One region of the Desulfovibrio intestinivivus genome, then DNA from elsewhere that is predicted to be linked to it. Evidence: predicted binding sites of a transcription regulator. Region 1 holds the regulator's gene; each other region holds the start of a gene.
What was found. Region 1 encodes sigma-54, which starts transcription at its own class of promoters, with help from an activator protein. Its sites were predicted from a motif close to CTGGCACGGNNNNTGCTT; they were not measured.
Positions count from the first base shown of each region.

Region 2: the regulator sigma-54 is predicted to act here: its motif matches at 4,347-4,364, upstream of flgB (flagellar basal body rod protein FlgB).
Region 3: the regulator sigma-54 is predicted to act here: its motif matches at 3,187-3,204, upstream of urtA (urea ABC transporter substrate-binding protein).
Region 4: the regulator sigma-54 is predicted to act here: its motif matches at 3,914-3,931, upstream of ACUZ9P_RS10290 (glycyl radical protein).

Region 1 is NZ_JBRBQT010000001.1:2,899,463-2,907,154, forward strand. It holds gene ACUZ9P_RS12375 (hypothetical protein) at 1-33, opposite strand, end outside; tRNA gene ACUZ9P_RS12380 (tRNA-Arg) at 274-350, opposite strand; gene ACUZ9P_RS12385 (hypothetical protein) at 430-906, opposite strand; gene ACUZ9P_RS12390 (PTS sugar transporter subunit IIB) at 1,105-1,563, opposite strand; gene ACUZ9P_RS12395 (PTS sugar transporter subunit IIA) at 1,565-2,008, opposite strand; gene rapZ (RNase adapter RapZ) at 2,042-2,992, opposite strand; gene hpf (ribosome hibernation-promoting factor, HPF/YfiA family) at 3,177-3,716, opposite strand; gene rpoN (RNA polymerase factor sigma-54) at 3,753-5,177, opposite strand; gene ACUZ9P_RS12415 (hypothetical protein) at 5,225-5,458, opposite strand; gene ACUZ9P_RS12420 (CTP synthase) at 5,472-7,115, opposite strand; gene ACUZ9P_RS12425 (phosphoribosylformylglycinamidine synthase subunit PurQ) at 7,390-7,692, shown strand, end outside.
Region 2 is NZ_JBRBQT010000001.1:3,180,525-3,188,216, reverse strand. It holds gene feoB (ferrous iron transport protein B) at 348-2,579, shown strand; gene ACUZ9P_RS13550 (thermonuclease family protein) at 2,702-3,190, shown strand; gene ACUZ9P_RS13545 (hypothetical protein) at 3,222-3,644, shown strand; gene ACUZ9P_RS13540 (3'-5' exonuclease) at 3,647-4,177, shown strand; gene flgB (flagellar basal body rod protein FlgB) at 4,409-4,822, shown strand; gene flgC (flagellar basal body rod protein FlgC) at 4,895-5,332, shown strand; gene fliE (flagellar hook-basal body complex protein FliE) at 5,538-5,984, shown strand; gene fliF (flagellar basal-body MS-ring/collar protein FliF) at 6,300-7,692, shown strand, end outside.
Region 3 is NZ_JBRBQT010000001.1:1,267,071-1,274,762, forward strand. It holds gene ACUZ9P_RS05385 (amidohydrolase family protein) at 1-329, shown strand, start outside; gene ACUZ9P_RS05390 (MFS transporter) at 341-1,717, shown strand; gene urtA (urea ABC transporter substrate-binding protein) at 1,813-3,099, opposite strand; gene ACUZ9P_RS05400 (sigma-54-dependent Fis family transcriptional regulator) at 3,442-5,010, opposite strand; gene ACUZ9P_RS05405 (hypothetical protein) at 5,378-6,361, opposite strand; gene pnp (polyribonucleotide nucleotidyltransferase) at 6,429-7,692, opposite strand, start outside.
Region 4 is NZ_JBRBQT010000001.1:2,363,624-2,371,315, forward strand. It holds gene ACUZ9P_RS10275 (ErpA-related iron-sulfur cluster insertion protein) at 1-36, opposite strand, end outside; gene ACUZ9P_RS10280 (ErpA-related iron-sulfur cluster insertion protein) at 117-404, opposite strand; gene ACUZ9P_RS10285 (glycyl-radical enzyme activating protein) at 413-1,309, opposite strand; gene ACUZ9P_RS10290 (glycyl radical protein) at 1,384-3,831, opposite strand; gene ACUZ9P_RS10295 (sigma-54 interaction domain-containing protein) at 4,128-5,630, shown strand; gene ACUZ9P_RS10300 (GNAT family N-acetyltransferase) at 6,091-6,642, shown strand; gene ACUZ9P_RS10305 (acyl-CoA dehydratase activase) at 7,313-7,692, shown strand, end outside.

The DNA of each region.
Region 1 (7,692 bases):
ATGGCGTGGTCTTTCCGGTGAGGCGTTTTTCATCGAAGGGTGGCTCCTACTTCACAAGCATATGCTATATAGCTAAGCAGCACTCTACACCGTAGTGAAGATATCCGATGCCAAGTGAGATTTTTTAGAAAGTATCTGCGAATTTACCTTATTTTTCAACAAAAAAGCCTGTAATATATGATTGATTTGAAGCACGTTTTCACTAGGTGTGGGGCTAGTGTGGGGCAAAAGAAAAAGGGCTTACGGAGTGTTTCCGCAAACCCTTGATTTCATTGGTGCGCCCGACAGGAATCGAACCTGTGGCCTACAACTTAGGAGGTTGTCGCTCTATCCAACTGAGCTACGAGCGCAATCCGGATTTTGTAGTGATTCTTTAGGGTCATGTCAAGCTGAGCATGGCGCAGCGGCTCTTACAGCCCAACTCCCCCGCTAGTTGCCGCCCCAAATGAGCAGGGCCAGCGCGCCCAGCGTGCCCACAAGCACGGCATAGGCCTGCCGTGTGCGCAGCGACAGCACCGCCCCAAGCAGAGCCGCCACATACAGGGCCGACCACGTCACCGCCCGCAGGGCCGGTATGGCATGATGCGCAGAAAGCACCGCCAGCAGCATATAAATCAGCCCAAAGCACGCAATATACAGTGCCGCCTGCCACAAGGCGCGGCACAACCCGGCCCGCAGAATGACGCGCCCCGGCGATGCTTCCCCGCTGCCGCTCCCCCACGCCACCACGGCGTCCACCATCGGGTTCAGGCTGATGCGCTGGCGCTGTTCACACCAGCTCGCCGTGTAGGCCGCCATCATGGCAAGTATGAGCGGTAAAAGCGCCATACCGGGCTGATCCAGCCCAAACTGTCTGCACAGGGGAAACACCAGCAGAAAGCTCAGGCTGCCATACGGCGGCACCACGCTGCCAAGTTCCAGCGCGTCAAGCCAGAGCAGTTCGATGATTATGCCAAGGGGGAGAGCCAGCGACCAGTCGCCGGTAAAAAAGCCCGCGAACAGGGCCAGACAGATGGGGCGGTCTACAAGGCCAACGATGCAGGTTGAACGCGCAGCGCCAGCCAGGGCAAAAAAAAAGCGTAGGGAGCCCCAGCAGCGAATAAATCAGAAAAGTTGATCATTGGGGCCTCGAACTGTCTCTGTGGGAACGCAGCGAAAATCAAGCTGCACAAGATGATCCTGTATAACGTGCAGGTCTTCCCTGTCCTGTGCAGAAAGGGCCACATGGGGCAGCACCTGTAGCTTGTCCGGCGCGTAGTGCAGGTTGCCCATGTTCAGCACCAGCATGAGGATGCCCGCGTCACAGGCGCGCCGCGCATCCTGACAATTGGCAAACAGCACAAAACAGTCATCTCCGCATGAATTGAGCGTGGCCGCCAGTTCCTTTACGCTGATGAAGTGGGTCATCACGCGCTGCGGCACTGCCAGTTCAATTATCTGCTGCCGCATTATGTCGTCCGCAAGTTCGTCGTTGGCTACCACCAGATGCCGCGCCCCTGTGTAGGGTAACCAGGCTTCGATGACCTGGCCGTGAACCAGGCGATTGTCCACGCGAAACCACATACTAGCTATCGGCTTTGTCACGGGCTTTGTTGCGCAGCATGCTGCCCGCAACCACAATACCTTTTGCCCCTGCCTCGCCAGCGATGCGGGCAACTTCTTCAAGCTCCTTGTCGCGCGAGGTAAAGACCTTGAGCAGCATGGGCAGGTTCACGCCAGTAACAACCTCGACCTTGTGGGTTGCCAGCAGCGAAAGCGCAAGATTGGTGGGCGTGCCGCCAAACATATCCGTAAGAATAATGACGCCCGCGCCCTTGTCGAGCCGCTGGGTTGCGTCCGTAAGACGGCGAACGGTTTCGGAAACCTCGTGCGCCACGTCAACACTGATGGAGCTGCAATCGCTCTGCTGCCCGAGTATGAATTCGGCGGTGCGCAGCATGGCCGAACCATAGTCGGCATGCGAAACCAGAATGATTCCAACCTGAGTCTTCTTGTTTTCGTCCGTCATGACAACCTCACGCAACAGAACGTGCCAGCTTTTTTAGCCAAGTTCAAGGTGCCGATGCTCCAGAAAAGCCGGATAATCAGCCTGCCGCAGCGCCTGTAAAATTTCTTCGGCCATTGCCACCGAGCGGTGGCGGCCGCCGGTACAGCCCACGGCCACTGTTATGCGATAGCGGCCTTCGGCCTCCATGAGCGGCAGCATAAAAAACAGCAGGTCAACCAGCTTGTCGCGGTATTCTCGGGCATGGGGAGAGTTGAACACATAGTCGGCAACGGGTTTGTCCTTGCCGCTCATGGGCCGCAGCTCGTCCACAAAATAGGGGTTTGCCAAAAAACGCAGGTCAAAAACCAGATCAGCCTCGCGCGGCACACCATATTTGAAGCCGAAAGAAATCACGTTGACCCTGATGGCCCGCAGCTTGCCTTTGTTGCCGCTCCAGCGCTTCTGGATGGCGCGCCGCAGGTCGTGGATGGAAAAACGCGAGGTGTCGATGACCAGATCAGCCATTTCACGCAGAGGGCGCAGGCTGCTGCGCTCTGCCAGCAGCGCCGCTTCAAGGCCCATGCCCTCGCGCTCCAGCGGATGCGGGCGGCGGGTCGAGGCATAGCGGCGAATGAGTTCCTGATTGTTGGCCTCAAGAAAAAGCAGCATGGGGCGGATGTTTTTGCCCGCGAGCATGCTCAGGCAGTCGTTGATGTCTTCCACAAAATTGCTCTGGCGCAGATCCATGCCCAAGGCAATGCCCTTGAAGTGGCTCATGGAGGGGCGGGACATCATGTCCACCATTTCCATGACAAGGCTCACGGGCAGCCCATCGACCACAAAGTGGCCCATGTCTTCAAAAACCTTGAGCGCCGTGCTTTTGCCCGCGCCGGAAAGGCCCGTGACAATGCACACCTGCACGTCCACGCCGGGAACGGGCGCGTCCGCATCAGGCTTTGCGTCAGGGGTGGAATCTGTGGGGGGTATCTGCGCGGAATCCTTCATGACATTCGCCTCTTCGGGGTCAGATCGCCGTTTGCAGCCGGGGTTATGCGCCACAGGCTTCTGACGGACGTTGCCAAATCCGCGCCGCGCTCAAGCCCGTGTGAAGGCCATTGCGCGGCAACCGGCAGGGGGGTGCGCCTGAACGGGGGCGAGCCGTTGCCAGCCCGCCCCCCATTATGAACATTTACAACACGGGGTCAATGAGGGCATAGCCGTTCACCTTGGTGCGGTATACCACATTGATGCGGTTGTTTTCTGCATTAAAGAACACCAGAAACTCGCTGCCGATGGAATCAAGCTGCATGAGCGCTTCATCCAGATGCAGGGGCTTGGTGGCGAGGCGGTCGGTGCCGTCAACGGGCTGCTGCACGTCGGCTTCGGCATCGAGGTTGTAAGTAAACACGTCCACATCCGTATTGCGGGCGTGCCGCCGCTGGGCCTTTACGCGGGCCACCTGGCGCTTGATCTGCGATTCAACCTTGTCTGTCACAAGGTCAATGGCGGCGTACATGTCCGAAGTCTGCTCCGTGGCGTTGATATGCAGGCCCTCGCCCGTAACGGTCACTTCGCAGCGATGACGGAACTTGTCGACTGTCAGCACAACGGCAACGTCAAGGCCAGAGGCCTTGCCAAAAAACCGTCCCAGCTTTTCCATGCGGCGACGGGCATACTTCTTCAGATGTTCGGAGGCTTCAAAATTCTTGAAAGCAAATGAGATGTTCATAAGTTCCTCCTAAGTATTGAGCCACTCGACGGGGAATCAGAAATGCTCCTTGCGCCTTGACGAAGATGGAATATCAAGCGCCGTGCGGTATTTTGCCACCGTGCGCCGCGCAATATTGACCTTGAGACGCTCCTTGAGCATTTCGCCGATACGCTCATCGCTGAGGGGGGATCGGGTATCTTCCTCAGAGATGAATTTCTTGATCAGAGCCTTGACGCTTTCTGAGCCTACCTGACTTCCGTCATCGAGTTCAAGGCCGCTGTTAAAGAAAAACTTCAATTCAAAGATGCCGTGGGGCGTTGCCACATACTTGTTGGTGGTAATGCGGCTCACCGTTGATTCGTGCATGCTGATGTCGTCTGCAATGTCTTTGAGAATGAGCGGCGCGAGCTTGGTCACGCCGTCTTCAAAAAACGGCTGCTGATGGCGCACAATGCTTTCCATAACCTTGTAAAGCGTGCGCTGGCGCTGATACAGGCTCTTGATAAGCCATGAGGCGGAGCGGATCTTTTCGGAACAGTAGTCCTTTTCCTTCTCCGAGCCGCCTATGTTCATCTGGCTCATGGCCGAAAGCTGCAACTGGGGCAGGCCGTCATCGTTGAGCAAAATCACAAATTCGCTGCCCATCTTGTACACAAATACATCGGGGCTTACATAAGTTGGCTCACCGCCGCCAAAACTTGCGCCGGGCAATGGGTCAAGGCTCTGGATGATATCCAGATATTCCTTGAGCTCTTCCATATCGAGCTTGAACTTTCGCAGCAGGGGCTTGTAGCGCTTGGCCTCAAGGTCTTCAAGGTGGGATTCCACCAGCTCCACAAGGATGGGATCGCGGGCGTAATTAAGGTTCTTGATCTGCACCATCAGGCATTCGCGCGCATCACGCGCGGCAACGCCGATGGGGTCAAAAAGCTGCACCCTTTCAAGCACGGGCAGCACGGCCTCGGGCGCAACCTCAGCCATTTCGGCCACTTCTTCAATGGTGGCTTGCAGATACCCGGCTGAGGAGAGATTGCCGATAATGACCTCGCCAATGGCCTTCTGCTCTTCTGTCAGCGAAGAAAGGCGCAACTGCCAGAACAGATGTCCCTCAAGGGTGGGCTTGGCCGCATAGCGGGCTTCAAGAGGCGAAATTTCTTCGGCAAGTTCATATTCGCGCGACTGCGAAAGGCGGGGGGTGCTGGCAAACTCACCGAGGTAATCTTCCCAGTCGGCGTCCTTGGCCAGTTCCCTGTCGTATACTTCCTCCTTGGGCGCTTCGCGGCTTTCCTCGTGCTGCTCCTGGGAGGCATCGTCAGTAAGTGAAGATTCTTCGAGAAAGGGGTTTTCAAGCAGTTCCTGCTGCACAGTTTCCAGAAGTTCCACGCGTGAGAGTTGCAACAGCTTGATTGCCTGCTGCAATTGCGGGGTCATTACCAGTTGCTGTGACAGCTTGAGTTGCTGCCGTAGTTCCAGTGCCATGTGTGCTCTTTTGCCTTAACTAGCCATAGGACTATAGAATTATCTGTTTACAAGTACTGTGCCACATCTGCAAAAATTATGCAATAGCTAACAGTTGCAAGATCAGGTTCACGGCATCCCCAGCCTGCGGCAGGGGCTGCCAGCGCAAAAAACCTGATTTGGCGCAGTTTTTGCGCCGTTGAAATAATCTGCGCACAAAAAAAGAGGAAGGCAATGCCCTCCCCTTTTTGCGCGATTTTGCGATACCCAAGCTTGGTGAAAACCAACAAGCCTCGCTGCATTAACGCTGCGAAATTACACCTTGGCGAACTTTTTCGCCGCTCCGATAAATTCGCGGAACAGCGGATGCGCGTTCATGGGCCGGGACTTGAATTCGGGGTGGAACTGGCAGCCAAGGAACCAGGGATGGTTCTTCAGCTCTATGATTTCCACAAGCGAATCGTCAGGGGCGGTGCCGCTGAAAACCATGCCCTTTTCGCCCAGCATTTCCTTGAAGGCATTGTTGAATTCGTAGCGGTGGCGGTGACGTTCATCAACCATGCCCTTCTTGTAGGCCACAAAGGCCTTGGTATCGGGCTGCACCTTGCAGGGGTAGGAGCCAAGGCGCATGGTGCCGCCCTTGTCGCTGCCCGCGTCACGTTTTTCAACGTTCTTGGTGCGGAAGTCGAACCACTCGGTCATAAGGTAGATAACCTTGTGATCAGAAAGCGGGTTGAATTCTTCCGAGTTGGCATCGTCAAGGCTTGCCACGTGGCGGGCAAATTCGATAACCGCGCACTGCATGCCAAGGCAGATGCCGAAGAAGGGAATGTTGTTTTCACGCGCATAGCGGATGGCGGCAATCTTGCCTTCCACGCCGCGATAGCCAAAGCCGCCGGGCACAAGAATGCCATGACAGCCCTTGAAGGATTCCACGCAGTTGCTTTCGTCCACATTCTCGGAATTGACGTAGCGCAGTTCCACCTCAACACGGTTGGCAACGCCGCCGTGAATGAGGGCTTCGTGCAGGCTCTTGTAAGCTTCCTTGAGGTCAACGTACTTGCCCACAATGGCAATGGTGACCTTGCCCTTGGGGTTGGCGCAGTCGCTTACGAGCTTTTCCCAGGCTTCAAGGTGGGCATTGCGCGCGGGCAGGCGCAGCATGATGGCCACCTTCTGGTCAAAGCCTTCCTCATAGAACTTGAGCGGCACTTCATAAATATTGTTCACGTCCACCGAAGAGAACACGGCGTCCTGATCCACATTGCAGAACAGGGCGATCTTGCGGCGCAGTTCTTCGGGGATGCTCTGCTCGCAGCGGCACAGAATAATGTCGGGCTGAATGCCGATGGAGAGCAGTTCCTTGACGCTGTGCTGGGTGGGCTTGGTTTTGTGCTCGCCAGCGCTGCGCAGGTAGGGCACCAGGGTAAGGTGAATGTTCAGGCAGTTGTCGCGTCCAAGGTCGGAACGCAACTGGCGGATGGCCTCAAGAAAGGGCAGACCTTCGATGTCGCCCACGGTGCCGCCGATTTCGATAATGGCGACATCGGGCGCGTCTTCGCCTTCTGAAAGGGAGAGCACCACGCTCTTGATTTCATCAGTAATGTGCGGGATCACCTGCACCGTGGCACCCAGGTAATCGCCGTGACGTTCCTTGGCGATAACGTGGTTGTAAATGGCGCCGGAAGTGGTGTTGTTCTTCCGCGACATGGGCACGTTGAGGTAACGTTCGTAGTGCCCGAGATCCAGATCCGTTTCCGCGCCGTCATCGGTAACAAATACTTCGCCGTGCTGGAACGGGTTCATGGTGCCGGGGTCAACATTGATGTAAGGATCAAGCTTCTGGATGGTTACCGTAAGCCCGCGCGTTTGCAGCAGCGCGCCCAAAGACGCAGCCGCGAGGCCCTTGCCTAACGACGACAGAACGCCGCCCGTCACAAAAATGTATTTAGTTTTCATGCACTTCCACCTGTACTTGGGTATGTTGAATAGTTCAACCAAACAGTCTTAACCCAAATTGAATTTTTTGGCTAGCATTGACTAAGTAAAACAAGCTAAGTAATGTGTTATTCCCTTTTCAGCGTGCGTGCCCACCACAAGCGGCCCGTGCGCCGGTCATCTGTTGTGCCCGGCGCGGGTCAGCCAAGGTTTCCAAGGCAAAAGCACGTCCGGCGCACACCGCAAGGCATGGCCGGGATTATCCGCGTTGCAAAGCCAAGGAGGCTTCCCCCGCATGGGTACGGTCAACACACTGGTCATCACCGGCTACGGTACAAATTCGCACATGGAAACAGCCCACACGGCCCGTCTGGCCGGTGCCGACAAGGCCGATGTGGTGCATTTTTCCGATCTGGTGGCGGCCAAGGTTCGCCTTGCCGACTATCACTTTTTGATTTTCCCCGGCGGGTTTCTGGATGGCGACGATCTCGGCGCGGCCCAGGCTGCGGCCATGCGCTGGCGTTACCTCAAGGACGACGCGGGCGCGGCCCTGTTGCAGAGCTTGCGCGAGTTTTTGGATGAGGGCAAGCTGATTTTG
Region 2 (7,692 bases), 280 kb from region 1:
TCACTGCTTGGGGCAATATTTGAGGCGGGGGGAATCTGGCTGGGCGCGGGTGTATTGGGCATGAGCTCAATTGGCTGAGTAAAGTTGCGGAAAATTAGTATCCATCGCTTGACATTTGGGGGGCAGGTAGCTAAATCAATCAGGACTTTGGAATTGAATTTCAATTTTTTGAGCAGCGCCTTTCCTGAGACACTTCGGCAGGATCGAAAACAGGTCGGAAAAGGCAAGCCGTATGACGGCAAGGCTGCTGGCAGGAAGGCTGGTATGAACAAATTTTTGTTCGCGGTAATGGCTGGGATGTCGCAAGTGCGGCGTCAGTCTGTTTATAGCATGGGGGAGGTGCGTGCATGAGCGCGGTTCGGCAGTTTAATAATCCCGATGATGCCAATTTCAACGCTGATGGAAAGCTGCGGATAGCTCTTGCTGGCAATCCCAACTGCGGCAAGACAACGGTTTTCAACGGCTACACTGGTGCCCGACAGCATGTGGGCAACTATCCCGGTGTTACGGTTGACAGAAAAGAAGGGCACATCACCGTGGGCGGCAAGCAGGTTACCGTGGTTGACCTGCCCGGCACGTATTCGCTGACCGCCTATTCCATGGAAGAACTGGTGGCGCGCCGCGAGCTGGCGGCTGGCAATGTGCAGGCCGTTATTGACGTTGTGGACTCCTCGGCCCTTGAGCGCAACATGCTGCTTACCGTGCAGATGCTCGAAATGGGCATCCCCGTAGTGCTGGGCTGCAACATGATGGACGAAGCCCGCGCCGCAGGCATCCATATAGATATGGAGCGCCTTAGTGAACTGCTGGGCATTCCCGTGCTGCCCATGGTGGCACGCTCTGGCGAGGGGCTTGATGAAGCCATGGCTGTCGCCATCAGGTTGGCGCAGGAGGGCAAGGCCAATGCCCTGCGTATTTCTTATGGCAGCGATATTGACCCTGTGCTGCTGGATATGGAAAAGCGTATCGAAGACAGTGGGCTGTTTGCCAAAAAGTATATGCCACACTGGGTTGCCCTCAAAATGCTTGAAGGCGACAGCGAGATCATGAGCGAGGTTCGCTCCGCCAATGCCGCCCTGGCCGAAGAGCTTGAGGGCATGCGCAAAAAGGCTGCAGCTCATGTGCGCAGCACGCTCAACGCCAATCTTGAATCCATCATCACAGATTACCGTTACGGCTTTATCCGCAGCCTCCTGCGCGACGGCATCGTGACCCAGGACGCCGGCAAGGACCGACTGGCCCTTTCAGACAAGCTGGACAAGGTACTCACCAACGCCTTTCTTGGGCCGCTGATCATGATCGGCGTGCTCTACCTCATGTTTCAGGTGACCTTTACTGTGGGCGATTACCCCAAAGGCTGGGTTGAAGACGGCTTTAAATGGCTGGGAGATACCTGCACAATGCTGCTGCCCGAGGGTTTTGCCCAGTCGCTTATTGTTGACGGCATCATCGCGGGTGTTGGTGGCGTGGTCAGCTTTGTGCCGCTCATCCTCATCATGTTTGCGCTTATCTCCTTTATGGAAGACAGCGGCTACATGGCCCGCGTGGCCTACATGATGGACCGCATCTTCCGCTTTTTCGGCCTGCACGGCGCATCGGTCATGCCCTATATTATCGCTGGCGGTATTGCGGGCGGTTGCGCCATCCCCGGCGTTATGGCGACCCGTACCCTGCGCAGCCCAAAGGAAAAACTGGCAACCCTGCTGACGCTGCCTTACATGACCTGCGGAGCAAAGCTGCCTGTGTTCTTGCTGCTGGCCGGGGCATTCTTTCCTGACAGCGCCCCCACCGTCATGTTCCTTATCATGATAACCGGTTGGGTCATGGCTCTGTTGGTGGCGCGCCTGCTGCGCTCTTCCATCGTCAAGGGCGAGGCCACTCCCTTTGTTATGGAGCTGCCCCCGTACCGCATGCCTACTCTCATGAGCCTTTTGCTGCACTGCTGGGAACGCGCCTGGATGTACCTCAAGAAGGCCGGTACCGTGCTGGTGGCCATTTCTATCCTGATCTGGGCCGCCATGACCTTCCCCGGTCTGCCGGAAGACAAGTCCGCCCCCTTTGACGCACAGATCGCCCAGCTTGAGGAAAAGATCGCGGCTATCCCTGAGGGTGACGAAGCCCGCGCCCCCATCGAAGAAGAACTTGGCAACGTGCGCAACGAACTTAAGGAAGAAGCCTTGGCCTTCTCCGTGGCTGGCCGTCTTGGCAAGGCCGTGGAACCTGCCACCCGCCCCATGGGCTTTGACTGGCGCACCGACATAGCCCTGCTGGCCGGTGTGGCCGCCAAGGAAGCAGTTGTTGCCACAATGGGCACTGCCTACGCCATGGGCGACCAGGATCCCGAAGACGCTGCCCCCCTGGCGGAGCGCCTCAAGGGTGATGAAGCATGGTCAAAGGCCACCGCGCTTTCCCTGATGCTCTTCGTACTGCTGTATTCCCCCTGCTTTGTGGCCCTTGTGGTCATTCGGCAAGAGGCTGGCAGTTGGGGCTGGGTGGCGTTCAGCATTGTGTTCAACACTGCTCTGGCCTTTGCTGTAGCCACGGCCGCCTACCAGATAGGACGCACTGTCTGGGGGTAGCAATACTGTTTGATTTCTGATTCCCCTCCTTGATGCCTGTGCCGCCTGCCTTGACAAAGGTCTGGCGGCACAGGCATTATCTGCTGGCGCACATTTGCAGGCCTTTACCGAGGGGTTCAGCAATGCTCAACCGGCTTTTTGCAAATATAATCCTTATGGTTCTGGCTGTGTCTCCAGCTGCTGCGGCTACAACGTGGAATGCGTATGTGGTAAGTGTGGAAGACGGAAATACCATTTCAGTCAGCACCAAGAAAGACAGTGAAGAACCTGAGAAGGTGCTGGTTTTTTACGGCATTGAAGCTCCCAGTCTCAGGCAGCCTTACGGGCCTCAGGCGCTGGCCTATTTGCAGCGCATGATGCCCAAGGGAGCCAAAGTGGACGTTGAAGACGTGGGGCAGCTCGAAGCAGGCCCCATTACCGCGCTTGTGCAGGTGGGCGGTGATTCCGTCAACTACAAGCTGGTGATGGAAGGTCTGGCCTGGGTGGACAGGCAGAAGTGCAGGGCCATTTTTTGCCGCCGCTGGCTTATTCAGGAACATCAGGCGGTATTGGACAGGCGTGGCATTTGGGGGCTGAACATTGGCACCCCCCCTTGGCAATGGACCCGCTGACACGCCGCCGTAACCCATAAAAGGAGCGCGTATGGAAGTTACAGGTTCCGAAGAACTGCGTAAATTTCTTGATTCCTGGCAGGATGACCCGCTTAACATCAAGAAATCATTTACGGAATACATGAATTTTCTGGCCGCGCACAGCAATATTTCCTTTACCTTCAAGGCCCGGCCCGGCGTAAGTTATTCCCTGCGGGCGCGCCACAGCGTACAGACCGAACGTGTACTCTTTGTGCTGCTGGATGTGGTGGATGATGAACCGGCAAGCCGCTGGCTTTCCATTTGTTTTTATGACGAAATGGTCTCTGACCCCGGCGAAAAGGGCGACTTTGTGCCCGGCGGCCTCATGGGCGAAGACGCCCGTTGCTTTAACCTCGAGGACGACGATGCCGTCATGCGCGACTATATCAAGGCGCGTTTGGCCGAAGCCGCCCACAAAGCTGCAAAAGAGTAAGTGTGGTTTCTACAGATTTGAGCCGTAGTGTAGCTATTGATTTTGAAACTTCCGGCTACTCGGCCCACAGCGCTTGCGCCGTGGGCCTTGCTCGTATTGAGCAGGGCAGCGTGACCGATATTTTTTACAGCCTCATCAGGCCGCCGTCATCTCGCGTGATGTTTACCGAGATCCACGGTTTGACCTGGCCCATGCTGAAGGATGCGCCCACTTTTGCCGAACTGTGGCCGCAAATAGATGCCTTTCTTGAAGGGGCGGGCAGCCTGCTTGCGCACAATGCCTCCTTTGACAAGCGTGTGCTTGCCGCAAGCTGCCATGCAGTGGGAGTGCAGGAACCCTGTGCGCCTTTTTTGTGTACGCTCAAAGGCTCCCGCCGCAGTTTGCCGCTTGCCTCCAAAAAGCTCAGCAGCGTGAGTGCCTACTTTGGCATAGCGCTGAACCACCACCATGCAGGGTCGGATGCGGAAGCCTGCGCCCGCATCTATTTGCAGTTGCACGCTCTGGGCGTTACCGATGCCCAGATGAAACTGTAAGCCGCAGTTCGTCCATTCCTGCCAGATTGACCCCGCCCGGATTTTCGGGCGGGTTTTTTGTTTTTTGCGCTTGCGTTCTGGCCTGCCGGAACTCCCTGCGTCTGTCAAAATACCGACCTCTGCCCGTTCTTTGTTTTTTAACATATCTTAATTACATGCTTTTTATATTGTGGAACGCTTGTTGCTAAAGGCTTGGCAAGCAGATTTCCGTGAACCACGGGGGTACGTAGTATGAAATCAATGTTCAATATGCAGATAGGCCTTGTGGGCAAGGTCATGGATATGCAGTTGCAGCGGCAAAACGTCATCTCGGGCAATATCGCCAACGTGGAGACGCCCAACTACAAGCCGCGCGAACTGTCTTTTGAAAAAGAACTGCAATCGGCCCTTGGGCTTGATTCCAGCGGGGAGATGACCCGCACGGAATCTTCTCATATGCCCACGGCTTTCAGGCCTGATTCTTTTGGGCCGGAATGGGATATGGCGGTCAAACCGCGTGTTGTTCACGGCGAAGACCGCGTGAATATTGATAAAGAAATGGCCAAGCACGCCAAGAACCAGTTGCAGTACACAGCGCTTACCCAGGTGATGAGCAAGTCTTTTGAAGGACTGAACAACATCATTCAGGATGGCAAGCAGTCCTGATTTTTGCCCGCCGCCGCGCCGCTTCCATACGCGGCATAAGAACCCCGGCAGCGGACAGTGTAGGAGGAAGCCATGGACTTCATGACGGCATTTGATATCAGCGCGTCCGGCCTTGCAGCCGACCGCACCCGCATCAACACCATTTCGATGAACCTTGCCAACGCCAAGACAACGCGCACGCCCCAGGGCGGGCCGTACCGTCGGCGTAGCGTGGTGCAGCAAACGGCTGATGTGGATGATCCTTTTTCCATCCACATGCGTTCGGCCCTCGACAGGGCGGTGCAGGGCGTGCGTGTTTCTGCCGTGACCATGGACAACCGGCCCTTCAAGCGTGTGTACGAGCCAGGCAATCCTGACGCCAATGCGGAAGGCTACGTCATGTACCCCGATATCAACGTGGTTGAGGAAATGGCCAACCTCATGACTGCCCAGCGCAACTACGAGGCCAACGTCACCACAGTGGATGCCGTCAAGGGCATGTTCATCAAGGCTTTGGATATTGGCCGCTAGGGTCTGTTACTAAATAATTCTTTTGGCCGATCACTGCGTCATCCAGCATTTTTTACTCCAGTCATGGACAGAAAGCGTCCACTCCTGTCGTAAAAAAACACTGTTTTCCTTGTCCTCGGCGCAAAATTTTTTATTTAGAAGCAGCCCCTAAGCCATGACCACGATGACAGCATAAAAAAGATTTTTTTGGAGCGCGGAGGTTGTTATGAGCATTCAGGCAGTTGGCATGCGGGCGTACAGCGAGGCAGTGCAGAATTTCAGCAAGGTGCAGAGCGGCCTGCAGCAGGGCGGCTCCATCGGCGGCCAGACCCAGTTTGCCAAAACCCTTGACCAGAGCCTTTTGCGCGACAGCGTTGACCGTGGCGAAAATTTTGGCGCCCAAGCGGATTTTATCAAATATCCCACACAGGCGCACACGCCGGTGACGCCGCAGAACAGCTTTTCCGGCACCATCAAAAGTTCGCTCAACAAGGTTAACGAACTGGACAGCGCCAAAAATGCGGCTATCGAAGATTTCGCCGCAGGCCGCACCCAGAATGTGCACGAACTCATGATCACCATGCAGAAATCCAGCATGGCCATGAAGCTGACCTCTGCCGTGCGCGGCAAGGTGCTTGAGGCCTACAAGGAAATTTCCCGCATGCAGTTCTAGGAAACTGCCTGAGCAGCTGTTCCAGCCTGGGCGCGGAGCGTTTATTTACGTTGCGATACGCTCGGGCAGGTGTATTTTACAACTTCCAGATTTTCCTTTCCGCGCGTGATACTCCTGAACGCCTAATCCCCCACGGGCTGTGCCCTGGGGGATTAGGCGTTTCTGGCGCAGCGTCACAAATTTGAATGGATCAGAGGACTGTTTTAAAAAATTATATAATTCAGTATGTTGTAATGTGGCATGGCAATTGCTTTGGCAGGGCATATGCCCGGCCAAAGTGCCGGAATTACGCCACGTCTTCGCAGGAGCAACCATATGCCGGCTTTTCTTATGCAACTTGTCAATTCCATCAAGGCAGTCTGGGCCAGAATGAGCGTTGCGCAACGCGTGATGGTTCTGGGTGGATTTGTCTTCATCAGCTCTGCGGCCATTGGCCTTTCTGTCTGGGCCTCGCGGCCCGACATGAAAGTGCTGTATTCCAACCTCAGCGCCGAAGACGCCAGCGTTGTCATCAAGTCGCTCCAGGCCGACAAGGTCATGTACCAGCTTACGGACAACGGAAAGACCATTCTTGTTCCCAAGGAAGTTGTGTACGATGAACGCATCAAGATCGCGGGCGAAGGCGGTCTTGTGGGGCAGGGCATTGGTTTTGAAATTTTTGACAAGGTCAAGGTCGGGCAAACCGACTTTGTGCAGAAAATAAACTACACCCGTGCCTTGCAGGGTGAACTTTCGCGCACCATCAGCGAGTTCCCCAATGTGGAAAGCGCGCGCGTGCATCTGGTCATTCCGCACCGCAGCCTGTTTGTGGAAGAACGCCAGTCCCCCTCTGCTTCAGTTGTGCTCAAGCTCAAGCGCCCCAACCTCAAGCCCGACCAGAAAGAGATCAACGCCATCCTCAACATGATGCTCATGGCTGTTGAAGGGTTGGACAAAACGCATGTTTCCATTTCAGACAATGGCGGTAAGGTGCTGTATCAGCCGGAATCAGACAGCCTCGCTGGTGCAAGCTCCACCCAGATGGAACACCGCCAGCAGGTGCAGCGCAACCTTGAACGCCGCATTGAAGAAATGTTGCAGCCCATGTTTGGCCCTGGCCGAGTTATCGCCAAGGTCAATGTGGATATGGATTTCAGCCAGCGCACCATCCGCCGCGAACTGTTTGACCCCGAAAAAACCGCAGTACGCAGCGAGCAGCGCAGTGAAGAAACCCAGCAGGGCCGCTCGAATCTTGAGGGTGGCTCGCCGGATGCCAACTTCCGTGGTGATGGCATAGCCGGATCTGTTTCACAGCAGAACGGCAGCCGCGAAACCCGTACCACCAACTACGAAATTAACAAGGAAGAGCAGCAAATCGTATCCAATGTGGGCGATTTAAAGCGTATGACGGTTGCAGTCCTTATCGATGGGACGTATGAAAAGACCAGCGGAGCGTGGACATTTGTGCCGCGCAAGGCCGATGACCTTGAGCGGGTGCGCCAGCTTGTTACCAATGCCGTGGGTCTGGACAAGGCCCGTGGCGATGCTCTGGAAGTAAGCTCCGCTCCGTTTACGGATTCCGAGCCGCCCAAGGATCCCAATTTTGCCGAAATACTGGCCGATTATGCCGAACGGCTGGGTAAGCCCCTGCTCAACGCGTTGCTGGCCTTTTTGTTCCTCATGCTTGTGGTGCGGCCCGTGGTTTTGGCCCTCATCCGGCCCAAGGTTG
Region 3 (7,692 bases), 1.6 Mb from region 1:
GCGATGTGGACAAGGTCGCCAGAGATTTTCCCGAGCTGACGCTCATCATGAGCCACGGCGGGTACCCCTTTGTAAACGAGGCCATCTACACCTGCCTGCGCAACGCCAATGTGTATATGGATATTTCGGAATACGAGCGCGCGCCCATGGTTGACGTGTACGTGCGCGCCATGAACGACCTCATCCCCGACAAAATACTTTTTGCCAGCGCCCATCCCTTTGTGGAGCTGGCCGATGCTCTTGATGCCTACAAGCACTTTAATCTTACTGAAGAAGTCCGCCGCAAGGTCATGTATGAAAACGCCCGCCGCGTGCTGGGCCTGTCATAAGGAGAAAACACATGAGCAACGCTGTTGATAAAGCAACTGCCCAGGCAAACCTGCGCCGCGTAGTTATTTCTTCCCTGATGGGTGCGGTCATCGAATGGTATGACTTTTTCCTCTACGGCGTAGTCGCCGGGCTTGTGTTCAACAAACTGTTTTTCCCGTCCTTTTCGTCGGGCGTTGGTACCATCCTGGCATTTGCGACCTTTGCCGTGGGCTTTGTGGCCCGCCCCCTTGGCGGTTTTATCTTCGGGCATTTTGGCGACAAGATCGGCCGCAAAAAAATGCTCATTCTCACCCTTGAAATCATGGGCGTGGCCACAGTGCTTATTGGCTGCATTCCCTCCTATGACAGCATCGGCATCTGGGCGCCCATTCTGCTGGTTACCTGCCGTATTGCCCAGGGCATTGGCCTTGGCGGCGAGTGGGGCGGTGCGGTGCTTATGGCCTTTGAATCGGCCCCTGCCCACAAGCGTGCGTTTTACGGCAGCCTGCCCCAGGTGGGTCTTTCCCTTGGTCTCATGCTGGCATCCGGCGTGATCGGCGTGCTTTCCTGGCTGCTGCCCGACGAGGCCTTTATCGCCTGGGGCTGGCGCGTGGCCTTTGTGTTAAGCGCCGTACTGGTGCTTGTTGGCGCGTACATCCGTACCTCCGTGCAGGAAACTCAGGACTTTTCCAGCGCCAAAAAGCATGTGGAAAAAATCCGCTACCCCATGATTGACGCCTTCAAACGTTACCCCAAGACCCTGATGGCCTGCGTGGGTGCGCGTTTTGTGGAAGGTATCGCTTTCAACGTATTTGGCGTGTTCTCCCTGACCTACCTTACAAATACCTGCGGCGTTAACCGTACCGTGGCCCTTATGGCCGTGGTGGTGGCATCTGCCGTCATGGCCTGCTTTATCCCCATGTGGGGCGCCATGGCCGACCGCATAGGCAAGGGCCGCATTTTCGGCACTGCCGCAGTGCTGCTGGGCATCACCTCCTTCCCCGTGTTCTGGGTGCTGCATAACTACGCCACCACCAACCTGTTCTTTGTGTACCTTGCCATCATCGTTCCCTTCGGTATCGTCTACGCTGCCGCTTACGCCAGCATGGCGAGCCTGTTCTCCGACAGCTTTGACGCCACTGTACGCTATTCAAGTATTTCCTTCGTGTATCAGTTCTCAGGCATCTTCGCCTCGGGCCTGACGCCCATGATTGCCACCATGCTGGTACAGGCCAATGGTTCGCAACCCTGGTATCTGTGCGGCTATCTGCTTGTGGCTGGTATTATCAGCACCATATCCACCATCTGGCTGGGCAGCATCCGTGAACGTAACGACCTTTACCACACGGCACCTGCCAGCAGCGCGGAAGATGCCTCTGAATCTGCTGTGACCGACGCGGCGGTGTAACCTCTCTCGGACTTAAACACTCTCCTCCCGCGGGGGGGGGGGGGTTTGGGGGGGGCGGGGGGGGCCCCCGCAGCAGATTCATACGGTTGCGCGGGCTATTTGGAAGCACCGCCGCATTTCTTGGCCTTGGTGTTGTAGTTGCCGCAGTTGATGGGGTCGGTCCAGTCGCCGATCAGATCCTTGGATTCGGGCAGGTAGTGCGACCACGCTTCGCCGGGAACCACGGAGGGCGTTTCCCAGACCACCTGGAACTGTCCGTCGGCCTGGATTTCGCCAATCAGCACGGGCTTGGTGATGTGGTGGTTGGGCAGAACCTTGGCCACGCCGCCGGTGAGGTTGGGGGTTTCAAGGCCCACAATGGCCTTCAGAACCTTGTTCACATCGGTGCTCTGGGCCTTTTCAACAGCCTTCACCCACAGGTTGAAGCCGATGTAGTGGGCTTCCATGGGGTCGTTGGTCACGCGCTTGGGATTTTTGGTGAAGTCGTGCCACTTTTTGATGAAGGCCTTGTTGGCGGGATTGTCCACGCTCATGAAGTAGTTCCAGGCGGCCAGATGGCCCACCAGAGGCTTGGTATCTATGCCGGAAAGTTCTTCTTCACCCACGGAGAAAGCCATGACGGGAATGTCGGCGGCGGTGATGCCCTGGTTGGCAAGTTCCTTGTAAAAAGGCACGTTGGCATCGCCGTTGAGGGTGGAAACCACGGCGGTCTTTTTGCCCGCGTTACCGAACTTTTTGATTTCAGCAACGATGGACTGCCAGTCGGAATGGCCGAACGGCGTGTAGTTGATAAGGATATCTTCCTTTTTCACGCCCTTGGAGATCAGGTAGGCTTCGATGATCTTGTTGGCGGTGCGGGGGAACACGTAGTCCGTACCGGCCAGCACCCAGCGCTTCACGCCGAGGTCGTTCATCAGGTAGTCCACAGCGGGAATGGCCTGCTGGTTCGGGGCCGCGCCGGTGTAGATGACGTTGCGCGAGGATTCTTCGCCTTCGTACTGCACGGGGTAGAAGAGGAGGCCGTTGAGTTCTTCAAACACGGGCAACACGGACTTGCGCGAAACAGAGGTCCAACAGCCGAAAACAGCGGCGACCTTGTCCTTGCTCAGCAGCTCGCGGGCCTTTTCTGCAAAGAGGGGCCAGTTGGAGGCAGGGTCCACCACCACGGGTTCCAGCTTTTTGCCCAGCAGGCCGCCTTTTTTGTTCTGCTCTTCAATGAGCATGAGCATGACGTCTTTCAGCGTTGTTTCGCTGATGGCCATGGTGCCGGAGAGCGAATGCAGAATGCCCACCTTGATGGTGTCTTCTGCTGCCTTTGCGTTCAGCGAACCGCACAGGGTGACGAGCATGAGAGCCAACGCCGTCAACGTTTTCTTGAACATGTGGAGCCTCCTTGGAACTGTCTGTATGGCTGTACGTGACGCGGCGCACCCCCATGGTTGCCGCGCTGCTTGCTACAGCACATAGTTAAGCAAGAGGCGTTCCAAGGTCGTATTTTGCGTAATATTACGTAATAATTTGATAAATTTTTTATAGGCACGCTAATGTCAAAACAATTTTGTAAAATCTGGAGATTTTAAAACATTTTTGTACGACTTCGGAGTGGTGCTGTCTGTCCGGACCACAGCTTCGAACGTCCGCGCAAAAAAGCACCCCCGGCCTGGCAGACTTTTAATCTGCCGGGCCGGGGGTGAAGTGTGTATGTCCTGCATCTCTTTGCGGCTTTATGCAGGGTTTGAAGGTGCAAAACGGCGGTGGTCTATGCCGTATTTTTTCATCTTGTAATAGATGATGCGGTAGGTGATGCCCAGGTCGCGCGCGGCCTGATGGATGTTGCCACGGGCGTTTTTGAGCGCGTCCACAATAAATTCCTGCTCCACCCTGGCGATGGTTTCGTTAAAGCCAAGGTCGCCGCCTGTGGGGCCGGTGCTGCTGCTCTCGGCGCTTTGCAGGGTGCTGGGCAGGTGATGGGCGCGCAGCACGGCATCCTCGCAGATGAGCACGGCGCGTTCCATAACGTTTTTCAGCTCACGCACGTTGCCGGGCCAGTGATATTGCAGCAAAAGATCAATGGCGGGCGTGGAAATGCGCCGTACCGGGCGATCATATTCCTTGCTGAACATGCGCAGAAAATGCTCCGTGAGGGGCAAAATGTCCTCCGGCCTTTCGCGCAGCGGCGGAATGAACACGGGAAAGACATTGATGCGGTAGTACAGATCCTCGCGGAACAGCCCCTGCTCCACCAGCTCTTCCAGCGGGCGGTTGGTGGCGCAGACAAGGCGCACGTCCACCTTGTAGCGGCGTTCATCGCCAAGAGGCTGTATTTCGCCTTCCTGAAGCGCGCGCAGCACCTTTGCCTGGGCGGTGGTGGAAAGGTCGCCGATTTCGTCCAGAAACAGCGTGCCCTTGTCCGCCTGACGGAAAAGGCCGGCACGGTTTTGCACCGCGCCTGTGAATGCGCCCTTGCGCCAGCCAAAAAGCTCGCCTTCAATGAGTTCTGAGGGCAGGGCGGCGCAGTTGAGCATGACCAGCGGCTGCGTGCGCCGGGGGCTTGCGGCGTGCAGGGCTTGAGCCATCAGTTCTTTGCCCACGCCCGACTCCCCGCGCAACAGCACCGTGGCGCGGCTGGCCCCGGCCTGCGTGAGGCGGCGCAGCACGTGGCGCAAGCTCTTGGAGGTGGCAATAACCGAGGCTGGCATACCGCTGACCAGAGGTTCATCGGGCAGCATGCAGAAATGCTGGCGCGCCATTTCTTCCTGCAAACGGGCCACCTGCCGACCCACAAGCGTGGCTACTGTTTCGAGAAAGCGGCAGCGCAAATCCAGTTCAGATTCCGGCGCGGTGGGGGTATCGGCGCTCAGGGTGCCGATAACTTCCGTCTGGTCGGCATTTTCAACGCGCACCGGCACGCTTATGAATGCCAGCCGGGCCATTTCTTCCTGGCTGCGGCCAAAAAGGCGGTTCTGAAAGTCGGGCCGCCCCTGCATGCATGAAACAATTATGGGTCGTCCTTCGGCAAAAACCTGGCCAGTGATGCCTGAGCCCGGCTCATAGGCGGCCTCGGGCGCGTCCGCAGGGCCGTAGGAAAGCGAGAGCTTGAGCTCGCCGCTTTCGGGATCCTGAACCACAATGTGGGGTCTGTCGAAGTGCATGTCTTCTGCAAGAGCCGCCAGCAGCTCCTGTAGAGAATCACGAAAGGAATGGCCCGGCGATAGGGCGGCCAACACTCGGTTAAGGGTGTCGAGGCACTGCCCTGTGCCCATGAAGGGCGCGGCGAAATGGGCTTCTTGCATATGTCCCCTGCTCAATGCGGCGTGAGTACGGCGCTGTTTTCCGAAGTTGCCGAACATTATCCATAGCTGTGTTACGCCTTGGTGGCGGGCATCTGCTCACGCAGTAACCTGAGCAATCTCAAGTAAGTTGCTGCAATATGGAACGGCATATCAGGCATAGCGGCACATGGTGCCCGCTGATGCAGACTGAGGGGGGAAGATGCGGATCTGGTCTGACCTGTTGTCGGTTTGCGGAGGATGCAATCCCAGGCAGTAGCGGCCCCAGAGGGGCTGATTGTTCTGAAACGGGCCGCTTCATAGCTGGCGGCAGGGCGGCTCCGTCACAGAGGGTTGAAGGGCCGCGCCCGCGGCGCGGCCCTTCAGAAGATTATTGCTGCGGTCCCTGGTCAATGTCAATGATGCGGCCTTGCAGCCATACATAGGCATCGACCTCGTGTCCCACTTCCGGTTCGTAGTCGCCCAGAACCATCTTGGAGGCGTAAACAGCCAGACGCATGGGCTGCCTGTCTTCAAAGGGAAAGCTGACGTAGAGCAGCTTTACGGGCATTTTTTCAAGCTGGCAGTCTTTCACTTCTTCAATGGTGGCGCGCATCTGGTATTCGCAGAAGTTGCGGCCAGGCATGATGAGGTGACGATTGCTGACGCTCACCTTGAGAGGCGGCACGTCCAGGCGAGTTTTGCCGGGATTTTCGGCAAGCCATGCCTCGGCATAGGCCTCGTAACGCACGCCCTGAGTGATGGTGATTTCGTCAAGCAGAGCCTTGCGCAGGCCAAGGGCGAGGCCAGCCAGCAAAAATGTGTGCATGACGCCGGGGGTGAGGTCGTCCTTGTCGCGTCCATACAGCGGGTCGTAAAACCACATGGGGTTTTTGCCCTCAAGCATGGTCACGGCCACGTTGGCCTCAACGCCGGTCTGCCAGGGGTGCACATTGTCGACCGTGAGATCGTTGGGCAGCCCTTCAAGCAGGGGGGTGGCGGTGACAGGGGCAAGCTTTTCCCCTTCTTCGCCAGCCACAAGCACAGCAGCCCTGACGGGCTGATCCTGCGGCCATGCCAGCAGGATGTGATCCTTGCCGTCACGTTTCCACTGCCAGGAGGGGCGGGTGCCGCCGTCGTGCATGACGGTGGTGGCAATCTGGCCCATGATGGCGGCGGGGTTTTGCCCCGTCAGCACAGCCCAGGCATCGCCCAGGGTTTCTGTATGCCCACGGTTGGCGGCAGCCAGTTGGGCTTCCAGCTCTTCGGCGGTAGGAGCCTGATCGGCAAGAGGATTGCCGTTGCTGTCAACGCGAACCCATTCTTCGGCTTCGGTTTCGGCAGCCTGAATTTTGTTTTCAGCTTTTTTGGCCATGAAATGTTCCTTTCATCGCGCGGTCAGGGCGCTGGCCGGAGGGTATCCGGCCAGCGCACAATACAATTTAACGTCTGTCGCCACGGTCGCGGCGCTCACGCCCGCCACGGTCACCGCGGCCATTTCTGTCGCCGCGGTCGCCCCTGTCGGAACGGGGAGGACGAGCGGTTTCTTCGGGATTCCAAGGGTGGCCCTGCTCTTCAAGCAGCACAGCCTTGCGGCTGGCGCGGATGCGGTCGCCGTTGATTTCAATGACCTTGACCATCATGTCTTCGCCAAGGCGAGCAACGTCGCCGGGCTGTTCCACGCGGTTAACGTCAAGCTGCGACACGTGCACAAGGGCTTCCACATTGGGCAGCACTTCCACGATGGCGCCGATTTCCATGATTTTGCGCACCTTGGCAAGATAGTTCTTGCCGAGGTCGGGGCGCTGGTCATAGTACGAAACCATTTCGCGGGCTTTTTCCAAGGCTTCAGCCGTGGGGGCGAAGATGGAAACGCGGCCAGTGTCTTCGATATCCACAGAAGCGCCGGTGGCAGCTGTGATGGCCTTGATGTTCTTGCCGCCGGGGCCAATGATGAGGCGGATGATGTCCGGATTCACGAACACTTCGGCATGCTGGGGAGCAAAGCGCGAAAGTTCCTTGCGCGGTTCGCCAATGGCCTTGGCCATTTCTTCCAGAATGTGATGACGACCTTCGTGGGCCTGCTTCATGGCGGCGCGCATGATTTCGGTGGTGAGGCCGGTGATCTTGATGTCCATCTGCACGCCGGTCACGCCTTCAGCGGTACCAGCGATCTTGAAGTCCATGTCGCCGAGGGCGTCTTCGTCACCAAGGATATCGGTGAGCACGATGAACTTGTCGCCTTCCTTGATGAGGCCCATGGCCACACCGGCCACAGGGGCGCTGATGGGCACGCCCGCATCCATGAGCGAAAGCGAACCGCCGCACACGGCAGCCATGGAGGAAGAGCCGTTGGATTCGAGAGTTTCGGACACAACGCGCAGGGTAAAGGGAAAATCAGCGTCAGCGGGCAGCACGGGGCGCAGGGACTTTTCAGCCAGAGCGCCGTGGCCGATTTCGCGGCGCGAAACGCGCACGGGCTTGACCTCGCCCACAGAGAAGGGCGGGAAGTTGTAGTGCAGCATAAAGCGCTTGGTCACGTCGCCGATGAGCGAATCCATGCGCTGTTCATCGGTGGAGGAACCAAGGGTGGTCACAACCATGGACTTGGTTTCGCCGCGGCGGAACAGGGCGGAGCCGTGGGCGCGGGGCAGCAGGCCTGTCTGGATCTGGATGGGGCGCACGGTCTTGGTGTCGCGGCCGTCA
Region 4 (7,692 bases), 540 kb from region 1:
TTGCAGCATTGCATCATCGATTGTAACTGTAAACATGAGAAACCTCCGCAGTGTCGGATTTTATTTCTTATACGAGAGATTTGCGCATCGGCACGGGAGGATGCCCCAGAGCATTGTTATGCCGGAGCCACGACTACCCCTTGACCTTCAACATAAGAAAGTGTGAAGGCCCTGCCGTATTTGAGCAGAAAATCTTTTTCTGCCGTAAACGGCACATTGCCTACAGAAATCTGTTCGTCTTCATCTTCATCTGGCTCGTCCATACCCAGACCGAGTACGATTTTTGAGTGTCAGCCTCCGCCGACTTTATATTCCCTGAGCCTGACGCAGGTTCCTTCGTCTTCGTCCTGAAGCATGTTGCTGAGTTTTTGCAGCATTGCTTCATCAATCGCCACTGAGAACATTCTACCTCCTATATGATAGTATACTTCAAACCATGCCTCTTCATCCTGATCAGCGTTTTTTCGAGCGAATCCGCTGTATATTGGCTCACAGGCGGCAATGGCTTGTTTAAGGCCCTGTATTTGCTGGTGCCAAACATGTGGCAAGGCATGACTTCTATATGCTGTTGCCCGAATTTGCCCAAAAAGCTGGACATGGCTGCAAAATTCTCATCGCTGTCATTTAACCCTGGCATAAGTGGCATACGGATGCGCACCTCAATGCCCGAGAGAAGTGCAGATTGCAGATTTTTCAGAATAAGAGCGTTGTCCTGCCCTGTAAGTTCTTTGTGTTGCACCGGGTCCATGTGTTTGCAGTCAAACAGCAGCAGGTCGGCAAGCTTCAGGGTTTTTTCAAAGCGGTCTTCAGGGCAGAATCCGCAGGTATCCACAGCTGTATGCAGTGCGTCATCGTGGGCTGTTTGCAACAGATCAATGAAAAAATCTCCGCCCATGGTTGGCTCACCACCGCCAAAGGTGACTCCGCCGCCGGAATTCGCATAAAAAGCTGAATCCCTGTGGACAATCTCCATCACCTCATCAACCGTCATTGTCTTGCCGCTGATTTCTCTGGCCTTGTTGGGGCAAACTGCCGCACAGGCACCACAAGATGTGCATTTTTCAGCGATTTTCCCACATTTGCCGTCTTTCTGGCGCACTGCCGCACCACTGGGGCAGGCGGCCAGGCAGGCGCCGCACCCTGTGCAAAGGTCGCTGAAAACCAGAAGCTGCGGGGCAACCTGCTGAGATTCAGGATTGCTGCACCATAAACATCGCAGCGGGCACCCTTTGAGGAAAACGGTGGTGCGTATCCCCGGCCCGTCCTGAATGGACATACGCTGGATGTTATAAATCATTCCTTGGCTCATGGTTGCACCTGAACTTCCACACAGCGGGAGGCCGGGGGACGGCAACATCCCCCCGGCCTCGTATGGAGGAGAGATTAAAAGTTATTATATTCCGTGCGCTTGACGATTTCGTTCTGAACGCCCTTGTCCAGCCGGGTGAAATACGCGCTGAAGCCAGCCACGCGGACCACCAGGTTGCGGTAATCCTGGGGCTTTTTCTGCGCGTCTTTAAGCGTTTCGGAGGAAACGCAGTTGAACTGGATGTGCGAACCATCAAAGTCGCAATAGGTTTTTATAAGTGAAACTAGCAACCTTTCGCCTGCGGGACCAGCCAGGGCAGCAGGCGTGAGCTTGACGTTGAAGTGGTTTGCGCCATACCGCACGGTGTCGATAGCCTGTGCGCCAGCCTTGATAAGCGCCGTGATGCCTTCATGATCCGTGCCCGGGGTGGCCGAGACGCTGCCGTCTGTCAGAGCTACACCGGCTTTGCGGCCATTTGGCAGAGCGCCCATGAGCGCGCCAAAGTAGTTGTGGTAGGAAAGCGAATAAGCATCCAGCGGGGTGCGGTAGCCAAAGCAATCCGGGCCGATGGAGCCGTGGATGGTATCCACGTCGCGATAGAAGCGCTGCACGAAGGCTTCCACATCGGGAAAGTCATTCCCGTGTTTGGGCGCATCAAAGCACATCTGCCGGATATCTTCATATCCTTCAAAGTTGGCTTTAATAGCCTCCAGCAGTTTTTCCATGGTTACGGCCTTGGTTTCAAACACCAGATGCCGAATGGCGAGAAGCGAGTTGGCCGCGTCAATGCCTGCGGTCATGATGGGATTGACCTGCGGGTAGCGGGTGCCGCCTTCTTCTTCGCACATTCCTTTGTCTATGCAGCCATCATACATGACAGAACGGAAGATGCTCGGCACCACTTCAAGCCGCGCCATCTGGCTCAAATCAGAATGGTGGCGAGAAACAGTGAACACCTGCTTGAGCTGCGCCTTATAGGCATCGTAAACTTCCTCAAAGCTCTTGAATTCTACGGGGTCACCCGTTTCGACGCCCAACTGTTTTTTGGTTTGCGGATCTTTGCCATTGTTGAGCAGAAGTTCCACAACCTTTGCAAGGCATGGCTGATCTTCTTGGGTGATAAAACTGCCCTTGCCGCAAACACCTGTGGAAACGCAGCCGTAGTTGCCCACGTTGCGAGCATCTTCCAGTGTGATGCCGCCCTTGTATTGAGCAAAGCGGTTCATGGTGCGTTGAATAACCACATTGTTGTTCAGAATCTGCGGTTGGCCGGACCCACCACGAATGCATTCCACCACTTTGTGCATGTAGGAATCTTTAAGCTTGGGATGGTAGAGCAGGGTCAGGGTCGGCTGGATGTTTTTCATCTGGATCTGCGTTTCCAGCAGCAGTTCTTCAAGCTCCGTGCTGGCATCGTTGCCGTCCTTGTCAAACCCGCCGATGGTAATGCTTTGACCCGTGTGACCAGAGAGGGTCATGGCGTATGAGCCGCCCTGATACTCGGCCAGTTCCAGGTGCTTTATCCACTGGAATTTGAGCAGAGTGAGCACCTGCTCGCGGCTCATGTTGCCTTCTTCAATGTCCTTTTTGTAGAAGGGATACATGTACTGCCCATAGCGGCCGGGTGAGCAGGCGCAGGCCATCTGTTCGGTTTCTATGCAAAGATGGATGAACCAGAAAGACTGTATGGCCTCACGGAAGTTGCGGGCCGGAAATTCAGGAACTCGGCGGCAAATCTCGGCGATTTCGAGCAGTTCTGCCTTGTTGGCAGCATCCGTCTCTGTTTGCGCCGTATGCTCGGCCAGATCGGCATATCTGTGGGAATGGGCGATGACCGCTTCGCAGGCAACAATCATGGAGCGGTACAGTTCGGTCTGGTTGGTACGCTCAAGCGTGGTGGGGCAGTCAAGCAGGCGCTGCTTCAGGTCATCAATGACCCAGCGCATGCCCTTGTTCAGAGCCAGGGGGTAATCGGCAATGCCTGACCCGCTGGCAACGCTCACGTTGTCGTAGTACACGCCAGCTTTGGAGTAAGGGGCGGGGTTGAATCCGTACTTATCCTTGAACAGCTTGTTGTTTATATCGATGCAGGTGTGACCGCGCCAAGATTTATATGTTTTTTCAAGCAGCTCCTGAGTTTCCTGCGGAATCTTCATTTCGCCGAGCGAGGCCATTTTGGCCATCTGCATTTCTTCCTTGATCCAGGCCACGTTCCATTCAGGATAAGCGTAAACACCGGCGCGCGTGCCAGTCAGCGTTCCCACAATAGGGTTCCCGTCCAGGAATATCTTTTTTTTGAGCAACACGCGTTCGAGCAACTTGGCCCGCTTGTAGAAGATGTGCTCGCCGTTGAACTCCTGATAAACCTCATCAAGAAATTGCAGCCGTTCCGGGTCCATGATCTGCGGGGCATTGAGAAGAAATTCCTTAAGGTCTGTCAGGCGGCTTGCCGCCGTGCTCCAGTTGATCGCATAACCCTTGGGTTCGGTTGTTTCACCGCTTTGAAAGGGAACAACAGGCATTGTATACTCCTAACTAGTTTTGCCCTGCATACGCAAAGGCAGGTTTTTTGCTTGTAAGAAAACAACGCGTTTATGTGGGGATAAGCACAAGCTGTGCCACGCTCTGATTTTATTGCCAAAAGCGCTAAAAAGCGGACTCGTACCGAGTTCTGAGCAGGTTTGCCTCGTAGGGCAACGTAAGAAAATTTCATAAAAAGAAAGAAATTTGTCTTTTTTTAAAAAAACAGATACTCAAAACTTGAAGTAATGTCGGTTGTCTCCCCAAAAGGGGCTGTTTGGCTAAAAGGATGTGAAAAATGGCACATGACTCAACCCTGCGACGCAGGTTTGCCAGCGTAAGCCGCGAAAGCGTGCTGAATCCGTCCATGCTTGCTATCTGGGATGGTATGGGTATTGGCGTTGCTGTTGTTGATGCAGAAGGAATATGCAGGTACATGAATCCGATACAGCAGCGGATTGATGGATTTGATCAGGTTATTGGTAAGCATATTACCAATCTGTATGTTCCACACGACATCAAGTGCATACCGACAATTGAGTGTCTTCAAAAGGGAAAGCCTATCTTAAGACGGGTGTATACCTATAAGACTACAAACAATTTTATGACCCGTACGGTCACGGATTTCTTTGCGCTGTTTGATAGTGGTGTTAAAGATGGCGTTATTGCGTTTACAAGCTGGCTTGGAGAAGACATCCTCGGCAAGCTTGGCATACGAAAAAGTGAAGGGCGGGGCTGTAACAAACCGCAGACGCTGTATTCATTCAACGATCTTGTAGGTAAGGATCAGGCTCTTGTGGCGGTGATTGAGGCCGCGCGTGCAGCAGCGCATTCAAGCTCGCCGATAATGATCTGGGGGGAAAGCGGCACTGGCAAAGAGGTTTTTGCTCAGGCCATACATGCGGCGAGCAACCGGGCGGCCTTTCCTTTTGTGCCAGTTAACTGCGCGGCCATTCCAGAAACTCTGCTCGAAAGCATCCTGTTTGGCACCACCAAGGGCACCTATACCGACGCCTCAGATAAGCCCGGCCTTTTTGAAGAGGCCAACCACGGTACCATCCTGCTGGACGAACTCAACTCCATGCCGCTTGGTCTGCAAGCCAAGTTGCTACGCGTTTTGCAGGAAAAGCGCGTCCGGCGACTTGGATCGCACGAAGAAATACCAGTAGATGTGCGGATTATCAGTATTCTCAATCAGCATCCGCTTGAGGCAGTGCAGAGCGGCGTGCTGCGGCGGGACTTTTTTTACCGCCTTGCGGTGGTAAGCTTGGCAGTGCCGCCATTGCGCGAGCGGCGAGAGGATATTCCCCTGCTTGTCAAATCTGTGGTGGCAAATACGGAGGGCGGCAATCCGGTCAGTATTTCCGGCGAGGCCATGCGCATGTTCATGGAATACCACTGGCCTGGTAATGTCAGAGAGCTGGAGCATGTGATTGAGGGCAGCTTGGCAATGATGAACGAAGAACGTTCCATTGATCTCAATTCGCTCCCAAAGCATTTTCTCGAGTTCTACCAAAAAGATCGCAATGAGCCAGCGGGTGTGCCAGTAGCACAACTGGCTGAAGCCGCTTCAATTATTGAAAGCGAGCATAAGGAATCATATTACGACTATAGCGTGATTCAGAGAGGTACTGTTGTTTCGCTTAAAGAATGCATGAATGCCTACGAATCTTCATGTATAAATAATGTGTTGCGGATAACAGGCGGAAATGTGGCCAAGGCTGCGCGGATGATGCATCTTACGCCAGCTGGATTGCGCTACAGGATAAAAATGTTGAAGATTGATGATTCTTATTATTAGGCATGCCTTGTAGGTAGCTGTAGTTATTATTTTTTTTACTTTCATTGGTGATGGGCGCAGTACACGTCTGCCGCAGTCGAGACTATGGCGCAATGCTGCTTTTTGGGGCGATTGCCGTGGGATGCGCAAGGCAGGGGCTGATACCGAGGTAAACAGCAAGCACTGGGCAAAAAATGGACTAGGTGATTGAAGGCTGGGCACAATTTTTAAAGTCCGGCCCGAATGCGGCCAGATGAAAGCCACGAGCCCCTTGACCAGCCGCGTCTTGTGGTGATGGTAACATCTATTGAAAAGAACACGTTGACCGGGATTAATGGTGCTGGGGCGGCCTCTGGCAGGATATCTGTTTTGATGCAATCAAGCGGTTGTCATGCTGTGAGCCGGGCTGGATTTTTATCCGGCTTTTTATTGTGCGATCTCTTTGATCTAGCTGCGGCATTTGCAAGGTGAAAGGGCTAAAATGACCACGAACATTGTATGGAGAAGAGACGGATTTTTATTACGGTCAGCCCGTTTTGAAGATTCAGAGCCTTACTATGAGCAGAATTACAATCCCCTGGACAGAGAACTGGTAAGAATGACAGGGTGCAAGGATAGTTTTACAAAAGTAGAAGTCACCTCATTTTTTAGTAAATCCATTGAAGCTGCCGACAGATATCTATTTTTACTCATGGCACCGGACAAGAGTATTATTGGCGAATGCGTTGTGAGCGAGATTGATCATGCTCTTCGCAGCGCTCATTTTCGCATTGCTATTCTTCAAAATGCATATAGGGCAAGAGGACTTGGAACATGGGCAGTTCAGTCCATTTGTCGTTTTGTTTTCGATGAATTAAAGATGCATCGTCTTGAACTGAATGTGTTTTCATACAACACGCAGGCACGGCGTGTGCATGAAAAATCAGGATTCAGGATAGAAGGTATCCGGCGCGATGCGATTATGTATGGTGGCAAGTATGAGGATGATATTTTAATGGCCATGCTGGAAGACGAATGGAATTTAATTAACTAAAATATAAAGATAATCTTGCAAATGTCTTGCCCTCTGCTGATGCGTTTTGCCCACATGTGTGGTGTAAAAAACTTCAGATAATTCTTCTTGTGTACGAATCGAATTTTTCACCAGCGCGGTGCTACCGTTACGGCCTGAGACCCCACTGAATACCTTGATTGCAGCAGTCTAAAGCAGACAGTGGTGCAATTACTCAATGCCGTGTGCATCCCTATCGACAAGCTGATGCCCTTACGCTAACTTGATATACAACTTTAGGCCGAATCATGTCGGCGCATCTGCAACAGCAAGGTATCCTGTGTTTTTTTATAGCGCTTGTCGTGTCCTGCCTGCCTTTAAGGGCGGCGGGTCATGACAGCATCAGCGCCTTCAGGTTGGAGGCCCTCATTCGAGGCGGCGTGTCAGCGCCCGCCTGTTTCCCCTTCCCATAGCCTAGGCAGGAAGCGGGGGCTTTTTTATTGCCTGCCGTACTCCTGCTCTTGTTCCATATCTCCCCACGTTTCCCCCTGTAGCAGTTTAGTTGCCGAAGCTTCCCATTGTATTGACCGTCTTGCAGCACTGCGCTGCTGGCGCTTTTGTCATATTGCCCGCTCCACAGCCTTGCGCTGTGCGGCGGGTTTTGTTTTGCGTTTTTGTACCGCAGCAATGGGTACGATCAGGAGTATGCGCTATGTATGTAGCTGGAATTGATGTTGGTTCTGTGGCTGCAAAGGCCGTTGTGCTTGAGCTGCTGCCCAACGGCGGCTCGCAGATTGCCGGGCGGGCAGTGCTGCCCACAGGCTGGAATACCGCCGAGGCGGGCGAATTTGCGCTCAACAATGCCTGCGAGGCTGCCGCAATGGCGCGCAACGATCTGAGGCATGTCACTGCCACGGGCTACGGGCGCATTGCCCTGCCTTTTGCCGACAAAACGGTTACGGAGATCAGTTGTCATGCGCGGGGCGCTGCACATCTTTTCCCCCGCGCCGGGCTTGTGCTCGATATCGGCGGGCAGGACAGCAAGGTGATAAGCCTGGATATTCCGCGAGAAGTGGAGGCGGGCAATATGGA